3 regions of the Paenibacillus ilasis genome follow, and region 1 is predicted to be linked to each of the others. Evidence: predicted binding sites of a transcription regulator. Region 1 holds the regulator's gene; each other region holds the start of a gene.
What was found. The regulator Rex, encoded in region 1, represses fermentation and respiration genes when NADH is low (regulators of the CRP and FNR family bind a similar motif). The targets are predictions, from matches to a motif close to TTGTGAAATATTTCACAA.
Positions count from the first base shown of each region.

Region 2: a site for Rex is predicted at 2,337-2,354, ahead of ACETK5_RS21180 (DUF438 domain-containing protein). Genes of this name have one in related genera too.
Region 3: a site for Rex is predicted at 2,398-2,415, ahead of ACETK5_RS29640 (TorD/DmsD family molecular chaperone). Genes of this name have one in related genera too.

Region 1 covers NZ_JBHDJG010000001.1:3,705,433-3,709,722, reverse strand. The annotation lists gene dinG (ATP-dependent DNA helicase DinG) at 1-1,431, shown strand, start outside; gene ACETK5_RS16645 (redox-sensing transcriptional repressor Rex) at 1,494-2,159, shown strand; gene ACETK5_RS16640 (amidohydrolase) at 2,134-3,435, shown strand; gene ACETK5_RS16635 (cell wall elongation regulator TseB-like domain-containing protein) at 3,467-3,985, shown strand; gene ACETK5_RS16630 (hypothetical protein) at 4,255-4,290, shown strand, end outside.
Region 2 covers NZ_JBHDJG010000002.1:210,478-214,767, forward strand. The annotation lists gene ACETK5_RS21170 (glycoside hydrolase family 36 protein) at 1-1,155, shown strand, start outside; gene ACETK5_RS21175 (hypothetical protein) at 1,761-2,123, shown strand; gene ACETK5_RS21180 (DUF438 domain-containing protein) at 2,442-3,698, shown strand; gene ACETK5_RS21185 (hypothetical protein) at 4,097-4,225, shown strand; gene ACETK5_RS21190 (hypothetical protein) at 4,278-4,290, shown strand, end outside.
Region 3 covers NZ_JBHDJG010000004.1:492,746-497,035, forward strand. The annotation lists gene ACETK5_RS29625 (MFS transporter) at 1-286, opposite strand, end outside; gene mobA (molybdenum cofactor guanylyltransferase) at 478-1,134, shown strand; gene moaA (GTP 3',8-cyclase MoaA) at 1,280-2,284, opposite strand; gene ACETK5_RS29640 (TorD/DmsD family molecular chaperone) at 2,626-3,303, shown strand; gene ACETK5_RS29645 (efflux RND transporter permease subunit) at 3,383-4,290, opposite strand, start outside.

The DNA of each region.
Region 1 (4,290 bases):
GGCTTGCAGATGAAATATTTTTCGGTTGTCCATACGCTAACCCGTATGTACAAAGACAGCCGCAGCGGTCAGCTCCCGGCTCTTCGCCAGCTGCTGCAAGTTTCATCCCATGAGAAGGCTGTCGAGTGGTCTTCCATCATAGATCGGATTTATCCGGATCTGATCACCGTAAAAGAGAATTGGGATCGACTCAGCGATCAATTGTTCGGACTGCTTCCGGAACGCGGAGATGCATCTCCAGGAGACGCCGGTCAATTCTCGCTTCGCTTATCGCCTCTTAAGAAGCCGAAGGATTGGGATTCGCTTGCCGAGCTGGAACATCAAATTCATGTGATACTGGGCGATGTCGTACGCAAGGGTGACAAGCTGATCGCCGAAATGAAGGAAGATCTCGACGATTACAGTGCCGACAGTCTGTTAACAGACCTATCGGGTCTGTTTAAGGACCTGGCCGCACACCGCGAGGACCTGAGGTCCTTCATGGCCCTGAATGATGAAGGCACGGTATACTGGATGGAGGCTAACGGCAATTTCCGCGGGAAATCGCTGCAACTTTATGCGGTGCCTGTCGATGTAAGCACCCACTTGAAGGAATTGTTTTTTGACAAGAAACAAAGCGTGATCCTGACGTCGGCGACCTTGTCGGTGGACAAATCGTTCCAGTTCATGATCGAGAATTTGGGTCTACAGGAAGCGGCAGATAGCGGCAACCTGAACACGGTTCTGCTGCCGTCCCCGTTTAATTACAGGGAGCAGGCTCTCCTTGTCGTGCCGCGCGATTTTCCGAGCGTGAAGGGCTCGGTCGGGGATGCACTCTTTGTGAATACACTAGTGCAATCATTGGCCGATACGGCAATCGCTACGCATGGACGTATGCTTGTCCTGTTCACCTCGTACCGGATGCTGCGTCAGGTGCATGAGCCCTTGAAGGAGGCGCTGGCATCCAGCGATATTACCGTACTGGGACAAGGGATGGATGGAACCAGCCGTACCAAGTTAATCCGGAGATTCCAGGATAGCAGCGCCTCGGTTCTGCTGGGTACCAGCTCCTTCTGGGAAGGGGTTGACATACCCGGTGAGGCGCTCACTTGCCTTGCGATCGTCCGGCTGCCGTTCCAGCCGCCGAATCACCCTTTGGTTGAAGCCAAGAGCGAATTGCTGCAGCAGCAGAAGAAGAACCCCTTCATGAAGCTTTCGGTTCCGCAAGCCGTCATTCGCTTCAAACAGGGATTTGGCCGACTGGTACGGACAGCGCAAGACAAGGGGATTGTCATCGTGTACGATACCCGGGTCATTGAATCCTATTACGGAAAATATTTCCTATATTCCTTGCCGGGACCAAAGATGGAGCACATGCCGACCGAGGGGATTGTTCCCCGAATTTCGGAATGGCTGCAGGAAGAGGCAGGCGTAGAGAACCAAGCTGAATAAAGTGAAACCATGAACGATCACATTGAAATGTAGTTATTAACCTATTATTAGGGGGAGCATGCATGAAATCGGAAAAAATTTCGGAAGCCGTGGTCCGCAGATTACCTGTATACTTGCGCTATTTGAATGAGCTTCAGAAAAGGGAGGTCTCCACGGTTTCCTCCCAGGAACTGGGACAAAAACTGGACCTCAATCCTGCTCAAATTCGTAAGGACCTAGCGTATTTCGGTGATTTTGGACGGAAAGGGATCGGATATGACGTATCTTATCTGATCGAGAAAATTCGCCAGATTCTAAAGCTGGACCAGAAGATCAATGTCGCATTGATTGGGGCCGGTAATCTTGGACATGCATTATCAAATTACAATGCATTTCTGAAGGACAATATGAAGATTGTGGCGGTTTTCGATTCGTATTCTCCCAAAGTTGGTATGAAAATAAACAATTTGGTTGTACAGCCGATGGAGGAACTGGAGAAGACGGTTCATGAGTACGGCATTCGTATCGGGATTATTACCGTTCCGGATTTTGAAGCGCAAAATGTAGCGAATCAGCTTATCGCCGCAGGCATCGAGGCTATTCTGAATTTTGCGCCGACCATCCTGAAAGCTCCATCCCATATCCGGATTCATACGGCTGATTTTACTACGGATTTGCAAAGTTTGGCCTATTATTTGGATAACGGTAAGGAGGATACAGCACATGACGACAACGAAGTGGATGGTTAAAAACGGAACGTTTGCGGTACTAGAGAAAGGAAGGTCCGTGCTACGCGGATATATGGTTGTAGAGAATGACCGGATAACCTACCTGGGTGAAGAAGAGCCAACCGTCCAAGAGGGAACAGAAATTATCGACGGAACCCATCTGTTTTTCCTGCCTGGATTGGTGAACACGCACGGACATGCGGCGATGTCGCTTCTCCGCGGTTATGGCGACGATCTGGCACTGCAGGTATGGCTTCAGGAAAAAATGTGGCCGATGGAAGCCAAATTCACGGCCGACGATGTGTACTGGGGAACCTCACTCTCCGTGCTTGAGATGATCAAAGGCGGAACCACGACGTTTGTGGATATGTATGATCATATGGATCAGGTTGCAAAGGTTGTGCAGGACTCAGGAATGCGCGGCGTACTGACACGCGGTGTCATCGGATTATGTCCGCCTGAGGTGCAGCAGCAGAAGCTGGATGAGGCGGTTGCATTCGCGAAAGACTGGCATGGCAAGGCGGATGGAAGAATTACGGCGATGATCTCGCCGCATGCACCTTACACATGCCCGCCGGATTTCATCGAGAAATTCGTTCAGGCATCCCATGATCTGAATCTGCCTTTGCATACGCATATGTCCGAAACGGAAACGGAAGTCGCTCAGAATGTAAATGATTACGGACTCCGCCCTGTTGCCCATTTGGAGAAGCTTGGCATGTTTTCCCGTCCAACGCTGCTTGCGCATGCCGTCCATCTGACCGATGAAGAAATCGAAATCCTGGCTAAGCATCAAGTGATGGTGTCGCATAATCCAGGCAGCAATCTGAAGCTTGCCAGCGGCATCGCTCGCGTGCCTGCACTACTGAAAGCCGGGGTCACCGTGTCTTTGGGTACCGATGGACCTGCGAGCAATAATAATCTGGATATGTTTGAAGAGATGCGCCTGGCGGCACTGATCCATAAAGGAGTAAGCGGGGATCCAACCGCGATTCCTGCATCCGAAGCGCTTCGGATGGGTACAGAGTATGGTGCCAAGTCAGCTTTCCTTGCGGATATCGGTACGCTTGCGGTAGGAATGAAGGCAGATATGATCGCACTGAACACGGATCAGGCGCACTTCCTTCCGAAGACGGATTATATTTCTCATGCTATCTACTCCGCCAGTGCGAAGGATGTTGAGCATGTATGGGTTGACGGTAAGCAGGTCGTGAAGAATGGCGCGAGCCTTACTCTCGATGAGGAACGTATCCGGCGGGAAGCGCAGCGTGCCTTTGAGCGTCTTACAACCCTCTAGGGAATAATCAAGGGGAGCGAGGAAGACGGATTTGAAGAAAAAAACGAAGTGGATCTTGCTTAGTGTATCCGGCGTGCTGCTGTTACTGCTTGGTTTACAGCTCTATTATTCATATGTTATGAAAGACACTTGGAATGAAGAAAGAATGGCGATTGCTGCCGCCAAGCAGCATGGCCAATTGGTTTCGTCCGGAAAGACCTATAAATCGGTGTGGGGCGAGGATAATAACTATTGGGTGGTAAGCGGCAAGGATCAGGACAATCAAGATCGTATGGTATGGGTAAAATTTACAGATGACAACATACCTGTTGAAGGTGCCGATGCTGTCCAGTCCGTTTTATTGAATACAGGGATGTCGGAAGCCCAGATTCGGGATCAGATTTATAACGAATTGCCTGGTGTGGAAATTAAGCGATTGCTGCCTGGAATGTATGAAGGCGAGTATGCCTGGCAGCTGCAGTATGAACACAACGGTCAGCGCGGCTATCGGTTTTATCGTTTTCAAGACGGTAACACGATCGGTAATGACATTATTCTTCCAAATCAATAATAAACGAAGTAAAGAGAGGCGTCCCTTACTATTTAAGAGGGGGCTTCTCTTTTTCCTTCATAATTGTAAGCGCATTCAGAAAAAATATGGAAAAACTGTTCTAAATATTTTCACAGACATGCATGAAAAAGTATATAAGATGTGATATACTCGTACTTGTACAAAACGAGCATATAAATTACATGCATCGCAATATATCGTTGTTATATGTATTTTTGTGTTACCAAATGATAGACAAAATTTTATACAGGAAATGAAGGAGGAACTTCATGAAACTACGCATTGTACCTATCATGCTGACTGTC
Region 2 (4,290 bases), on a different contig from region 1:
AACCGGATTCTCAAATTCGCCGAGCTCGTGCAGGTCCATGGAGGCAAGAACATGACGCCGTATGAGACGACCCGGATGCTGTGCAGCTCCATGTGCGAGCAACCGGTACTGCCGAGCGTTCCGGTATATGGGGGCAACAACTGGTATTATGCCTACGGCAAAAGCTCCCATCATCAAATTGTAGAAGATTCGCAGTTTATTTCCGCCATGGCGGAGGGCTTAACGAATCGTCCGTTCATGGTCATTGATGACGGCTGGCAGATCAGCTCCGGCACCTGTAACGGCGGTCCATGGATAGGAAATCGCGATTTTCCCGACATGGCGGAACTGGCGGATGAAATGAAGCAGGCTGGCGTCCGACCCGGCATCTGGTGTCGTCCGCTCTTAACGCAGGAGAAGGTGCCGGAATCCTGGATCCGTTACACGAAAGGCGGGCATTTCTTAGATCCGAGCCGCCCGGATGTGCTTGAATATGTCGCGGAAACGATGAGTCGGTTGCATGAATGGGGTTATGAGCTGATCAAGCATGATTTCTCGACCTTCGATCTATTCGGACAATGGGGTTTTCAGATGAAGGGAAAAGCCCATGCGCTGCCGTACGCCTTGAGCGATACTTCCCGCACCACCGCCGAAATCGTTCTCGACTTGTACCGGACGATTGCAGAGGCTTCGAAGGACAGTCTGATTATCGGCTGCAATACGATTGGGCATCTGGCGGCGGGATTGTTTGAAATTCAGCGCACCGGAGATGATACCAGCGGCAGATCGTGGGAAAGAACACGCAGAATGGGCGTGAATACGCTGGCCTTCCGGATGCCTCAGCATGGAACCTTGTTCAGCCATGACGCGGATTGCGTGGGCATTACCACCGAGGTGCCTTGGGAATTCAACCGTCAGTGGCTCGATCTGCTGGCAAACAGCGGTACGCCGCTCTTCGTGTCGGCCGACCAGAAGGAGTTAAGCGGGCAGCAGAAGCGGGAGGTGCGGCAGGCCTTTGGGGCAGCTTCCCGTCCGCTTCCGACAGCGGAGCCGTTAGACTGGATGTATAACAGTTGTCCTTCTCTATGGAAGATTGCCGGGGAGGTCCGGAATTACAGCTGGAACGGCGAAGCCGTCTTGGGGGCAGGTACAAGAGATCACGAATGGTGGCGTTAACAGCCTTCGAACAAGAAAGTACCGCTTTCCGTTGGCAAGTGGATGAAGATCCCTTATTTACGGGACTCGGCCTATTCTCGTTTTATGCGGACGGAAGAGGCCTTGCTATATGCTGAAATTCGCCCATTAAGAAGATCATGAGGACAGGGGATCCGTTATTTACGGGACTCGGCCTATTCTGGAGTTCACGCGGACAGAGGATCCGCTATTGTATCATAATCACGGAATAATCCGTGATAAATCCCGGAATAGCGGATCTCTTGTCCGCATATTGCTTCGAAATCGGTAAAAACAAGGAAATAGCGGAACCAGTGTCCTCAATTAACGCAAAATCGATGGACTTTAACAATGCTGGATGGCGGTATCCTAATCAGGGAATCTGTACGCGGCTAGTTGCTGCCGAACTGAATAACAGTAATACAAAAAAGCCTATGCCGTTACATAGCGGGTAAGCTTTAGCGGCATACCGTACATCCTGCCAAGCCACGGCTCGCCTCCATAAAACCATGCACAAGTCATCAGCCCGTTCGGGTTGGTGGCTTTTCCATTTGTGGTATAATAATCCTTAATGTCTACATTAACAGAAGATTGGCTGGTGAATCTGAATGAGCGAAAAATTCTGGTTAGTTGTACAGTATCCTCTGAAAAGTGTAAAAGGCAGCCAACGTGATCACTGGTTGAGAGAACAAGTAATGAAATACTTGCAACTATCTTTAGCAGATGCAGATTTAGGCCATGTTGACGGTTTTGATATGGGGAAAAACATATCCGATCCAAAAAAATATTCGCTTAATATATTCTGTGTCATTACGGAAGAAGAACGGGCGATAGCCTTGGTAAAAAGAGTGTTAAGAGAGAGCCGGCTTGATTATACTCGCATAAAAATGGCTACCATGCCCTACGGAACCGAAGAAACATATACCCTGAAATATGCATATAAAAAGGGTGTTACGGATTTTTCACTATAGGGGTTTGAATCCCCTCCGTACATTCCATAAAGAAGCGACCGTGACCGGTCGCTTTTTGTTTACCGGCCCAGATGCAATTCGGAAACAAGGGATGTTACGTATTTATGGCCGAGCGGGCTTCGCGTTCAGTCGTGCGGCCATTTCGTCAAGTGGACAGAGATTTTTCGAAGAAGATGGATTACTTTTTCTTTGTTCAATGAATCTTCATTACCTTTGTGCTTTTAATCACAAGTGAAGGAGCATGAGGATGCTAGTTTAGAGAAGTAAACAGAATAGAACTTCATCTTTATATATCGAAACAAAACAGAGGTGATGAACATGAGTGAATTAATTAATAACCGTGAGGAAGGAATTTCTGCTCATCGAACGGCCCGTATACATTTACTCAAGGAAATCATTAAAGAGCTGCACCATGGAAAAAGCGTGGAGGAAGTGAAGTCAAAATTCAACCAAGCTGTAGGCGAAATATCGGTTGATGAAATTTCGGAGCTGGAGCAAGTGCTAATGCAGGAGGAAGGAATACCGGTAACCGAAGTACAGCGACTGTGCAGTGTGCATGCTGCTGTATTCAAAGGTTCCATCCAAGACATTCACAGAGCTCATAAACCCGAAGAGCAGCCTGGACATCCTGTGTTTACCTTTAAGATGGAGAACCAAGAAATCGATCGACTGGCAAATTTCAAAATCGCGCTGCATCTGGATCAATTTCTGAAGGATCAAGGGGAGGCAAATCGCCTCAAATTGCTGGAGGATTTCAGTCTCCTCTATGACGTAGACAAACACTACAGCCGCAAAGAAAATTTGCTCTTTCCATTTCTCGAGAAATACGGAATTTATGGACCGACCAAAGTGATGTGGGCAGTCGATGACGGTATCCGAATGGGAATAAAAGAAGTAAAATCCAAACTCGCTCATGATGAGGGCAATGCGCAGAGCGTAGTGGACCTTGCCAAACGCGTCTTAAATGAAGTAACAGAAATGATCTATAAAGAGGAACATATCTTATTACCTATGGCTCTGGAAAAGTTGACGGAAGATGAATGGCTTCAAATTGCTGCCCAAAGCGAAGAAGTCGGTTATTGTTTAATTGCGCCGGATCAAGCATGGATTCCTGAAAGAGCAGCTGAACCTGGCACAGATCAGGGATTGGCGTCTTCTCCGCTACAAGAGGGGTATATCCGAATGAGTACTGGCATTTTATCGGTCAAACAGATGGAATCCATCTTAAATCATTTACCAGTCGACCTAACCTTTATCGATGAGCATGATATCGTTCGATATTTTTCACAGGGCAAAGAGAGAATCTTCGTTCGCACCAAAGCGGTGATCGGCCGAAGTGTTCAGAACTGCCACCCTCCGCAAAGCGTTCACGTCGTCAATCAGCTGCTTGCTGATTTCAAAGCAGGTGTCAAAGATGCAGAAGATTTCTGGATCCCGGTTAAAGATAAATTTGTCTACATTCGTTATTTTGCCGTGAGAGATGAAGAAGGAAACTATATAGGCACGCTTGAATTCACTCAAAACATTAAGCCGATTCAGGAGCTCACCGGTCAAAAACGGATACTCTCTCCGTAAGAAGGGAAGCCGTTCACCTTGGGATTCACCTGAATTGGATTCTAAAAGCCTTTGGCTTTCTAACTAGGGGGGACTGCCCCTTCTGTGAGACAGCGATCAAAATACTGATAAGTCTAAACAACCAGTCACCGAAAACAATCGGAGACTGGTTGTTTCGTTTCGCTTGTTGAATTTAATCAAAATATCAATTAGAAAACCTCCTGACCAACGCGATCCGTAGAATCGTGGTTTTGCTCAGCCACGCTTTGCCTTCAGTGGGGAACTCTCCTTTACAGCTCTGTGGGCACTTCCTTAGTCTTAGCTAAGAAGGTACAATTCAAAGTAGATCCCAGAAATCCGTCCCGAACTAAAATTCATAATGCGCCATGGGTTAAAGGCAAGCAGGCGGAGCCGGTGCGATGGTTGGCGGCCCGGTTGGTTCGGCTATCGGTTCCTATGTGGGAGGTGCGGCTGGAGCCTTTGTCGGTGATGGCGCAGCTAAAGTGGTCGAAAGTGGAGTTCGCTGGATTAGCGGACTGTTCAAATAATTTCAGAAAGGCGCTAAATCATGAACGCGATATCTTATCGGAAATCCGTAGCATGGGGCAAATCA
Region 3 (4,290 bases), on a different contig from region 1:
TCGCCTGAAATACGAACTGAACCAGCAGCAGTGTACCGGTCATCATGATCAGCAGCACGCGTTTAATGTTGGCTGCCCGATCACCCCAGAATCCCCAGAACGGATTTGCGAAGATGGACACAAATGGCGCGATGGCCATCAGGCTGCCGATTTCGATTTTGCTCATGCCGATGTCTTGCAAATATAACTGGAAGAAACCGGTGAAGATGACCATGGTTCCGTAAATGAAGAAGTTGAACAGCTTGAGCGATGTCAGCGAAGGTTGAGCATTGTCCATATTCCGCAAGTAGGTCATTCCTTTCAAACCGAATGCAATCCAAAATCGCGGCAACGAAAAAAAAGCCGCTTTCCTTTCAATGTATCACGCATTGAAAAGGGATACAAACCATCTTTTAAATGATTTTCCATTATTCTGGTTATTAACCTATAAACTGAATCAAGTTTTTTTACAACGTGTAAGAAAGGCTGGTAGAGCATATGAGCGGTCAACCCATAGATGTCGGCCTTCCGCCGGACCAGGTGACGGGTATCGTGCTTGCAGGTGGAGCCTCCCGGAGAATGGGGAGAAACAAGGCGCTGCTGCCCATAGAGGGAATGAGTCTAATCGAACGAACCGTTCAGGCGCTTGGCAAGGTTAGCGGACGGGTAATCCTATCCACCAATGCCCCGGACTCTTATCCATTTCTCGGACTGGAATGCGTTCCCGACCTTTATGTCGGGCAAGGCCCGATGGCGGGACTCCATGCAGCGCTCAAGTCATCCCAAAGCACATGGAACATGGTTGCTGCGTGCGACATGCCCCATATCCATGAGCGTTTCCTTCGGGGACTACTGGATCTGGCGAACAAGCAGCACACAGCCGCCGCGGTCATCCCCGTTGTAGATGGTAGGGTGCATCCGCTGCTGGCGGCTTATCGCAAAGAAACCGCAGAAGGCCTTGAACGCAGGCTGATCAAGGGACAATTGCGCATGGTAGAGTGGGTGCAGGAGCTGGATGCCGTCTTCGTGCACGAGGAGCAATTAGAGGCAATGACGGGCCTTGATCCGCGCAGGATTTTATTTAATATGAACACGCCTGGGGAATACGAGGCAGCAGGCGGCCTGCTGAACTCGGACTTTCCTGAGGAACAATAGTAGAGTTTCTCATAGCAGCATCAAGGTGCAAAGGTTGATGAAACCGGTACTCATCCTAAAAAAATCCCCGCCATCTAAATGCTTGGCGGGGATTTTAATATAGATAAAACGACTGCCTTCGGCTATTATACGCACAGCAGATGGTTTATCCACCGATCTGTGACATACGCCGGACGGTGGGGGTATGGCTTTGCGTTTTTTTCTCGAGCGCGAGCGCCATTTCATGATTCAGCGGTTTGGCGCCCAGCGCTTTGCGGAACAGGTTCGCCACCGCGGAAGGATCATCGACGACGCGGCGCACGTTAAATTCGTCGGACCAGTACAGGCAAGCTTTGATGTGGCCGTCAGCCGTCAGCCTGAGGCGGTTGCAGGAATCGCAGAAATGATCGCTGACCGGATGGATCAGACCGAAGGTTCCTGTAGCTCCAACCACCTTCATATTTTGTGAGGGCCCATTGCTGGATGGCCCCTGCTCTTCTTGAATGGTCCAACCCGCCTCCTGGCACACTTCGGATACCCGGCTCAGCGGCATATATGAATCTCGCCAGGCATCGGATGCTTGGCCGATCGGCATGTATTCAATAAAGCGGACATGAAGGGGACGATCGAGCGTCAGCGCGATAAAGTCGCGAATCTCGTCTTCGTTGAAGCCCTTCATTAACACCATGTTCAGTTTGATGGGATCCAGGCCGGCTTCATAAGCGGCTTCAATGCCTTCCAGCACTTTGCGCACTTGACCGCCGCGCGTGATGCGGGCGTATCGCTCCTCATGAAGCGAATCCAGGCTGATGTTGATTCGGGTAAGTCCCGCTTCCTTAAGCAGACGAGCTTTGGATGGGAGCATGATCCCGTTGGTGGTGAGGGAAATATCTTGAATTCCATCAATGGAAGCAATCATATGGACCAAGGACTCCAGATCCTTGCGCACCAGCGGCTCGCCGCCGGTAAGGCGTACTTTGGAGACGCCCATAGGGGCAAGGACGCGCATGATCGCTGCGATCTCTTCATAGCTCATAATCTGATCGTGAGGTTGGAATTCCACCCCTTCTTCCGGCATACAATAGACACAACGAAGATTGCATCGATCCGTCACTGAGATACGAATATAATCATGGACCCGACCGAAAGAATCTTTAAGCGGTTCGATCATGGAAATCCCCCTTTATAGCATGCATGGTCACATTGTAGCTATTCCCCGTACGGGAGTCAATGCACCTTTTGGGTCATGCCGGCAGGACAAGCTGCGGCAAAACGGCCATTGTTTTGTGAGAAGAATCACAGAAAACGCTTTCGGGATCCAGTATATTGAAGCTGTGGACAAAAGCTTTCTCCCCTTGAAAGCGAGTAGTGACATTCTAGATTTCCGAAAGTTTCCTGATTTTTCCGAAATTTTCGGAAATCATTTCAAACTGCTTTCATTAGACGTTCATCTAAGATATACTGTCAAGGATATCACATCCAACAAGAAAGGTTACCAATAGGAGGTTCGATATGGCGATATCACCTGTTCAAACTTTGGAGGTGCCTGACGTCTGTCACAGATGGCTTGAAAACCGGGGGACGGTCTACGAGCTGCTGATTGATTTTTTGGGCAATTGGCCCAGCTTGTCTATGATTGCGGAATGGAGCCGCGGAAGTGGAATTAGCAAGGCTGCGGAATGTTTGAAGGCCGGTACGGACCTGATGACATATTTATGTGGACGCTCACCTGAGGAATTGGTTCGGATTTGCGAATATGAAGGGGCGGAATACCGTCGATTGCTTCAGCAGTCCAAACAGCGTCAGGCGGCAGAGTCTCATTATACGAAGGATGGATGCGCTCAGGATTTAGCCGATTGTTATGCATCCGTCGGTGTTGCCTTTAATAAACTGCACGGCGAAGCGGACGATCATATAGCCATTGAACTGGAATTTATGACACTGCTTCATGACCGTATGCTGAACAATACGTATTGTGAACATAGCATGCTGCAATTGATGGAGGTTCAAGAGAAGTTTCTGGAGGAGCATCTGTTGTCATGGGTGCCATCTCTCTGCAAAGATTTGAAGGAATCCACGAAAAGTCCGCTTTATCAGTCGGTATTCAGTCTGCTGGAGGAGTTCCTCGCACAGGATCTGAACATGCTGAAGACGTGGAAGCATTCCAGGGAAGCTGTGCTGGTACATTAGCGAGCAAGACAACAACATCATCGTCATCAAAAAAAGCCCCGGTCTCCTAATGTAGGAAGCCGGGGCTTTGGTGTTCTACTTAATCTTCGATTCTTTTCTTGCTGAACTTCATCAGGAACTCGTACACGATAGGTACCACTACGAGCGTGAGCAGCGTCGAACTGATCAGACCGCCGATAACCGTAATGCCAAGACCTTTCGAGATGATGCCTGCGCTGTTCTCCCAGCCGAATACGAGAGGCAGGAGAGCGCCGATGGTTGCGAGTGCCGTCATCAAGATTGGACGAAGACGGGTAGCCCCGGCTTCAAGCAGGGCTTCGCGGGTGCTCATTCCTTCGCGTTCCATATGGATCACGCGGTCGATCAATACAATCGCATTGGTCACGACGATACCGATCAGCATGAGTACGCCCATGAGTGCAGACACGTTCAGTGTCTCGCCTGTGACGAGCAAGCCGATAATGGCTCCGATGACAATGAACGGCAGTGAGAACAGGATGGCGAACGGTGCGAGACCGCCACCGAATGTAACCACAAGCACAAAGTATACAATCGCAATGGCTGCCAGCATAGCGAGTCCAAGCTGTCCGAAGGTTTCGTTGATTTGCTCGGTGACGCCTCCGAACTGGACGGATACGCCGTCTGGAAGCTCAAGCTTGTTCACTTCAGTCTCCAGGTTGGTGGAGGCCGAACCAACATCGCTGGACAAGATATCGGCTGTGACGGTCACAACCATTTTCCCGTCGATGCGCATAATGGAATCTGGAGTCGTTCCTTTTTCCACCTTGGCCACATCTTTGATCGGTACTTCGATCCCGAGCGGAGAGGTGACGGTTTCGTTCTCGATTTCCTTAATGCTCTTGTAGGTTTTGCTGTCCGTCTCAATGTAAACATTGTAGGTCTTGTCCTCAATTTTGACTTCGGTCAAGACCGGACGTTCCCGTACAGGAGCCAGCTTCATCGCGAGTTGTCCTGCTGTCAGGCCAA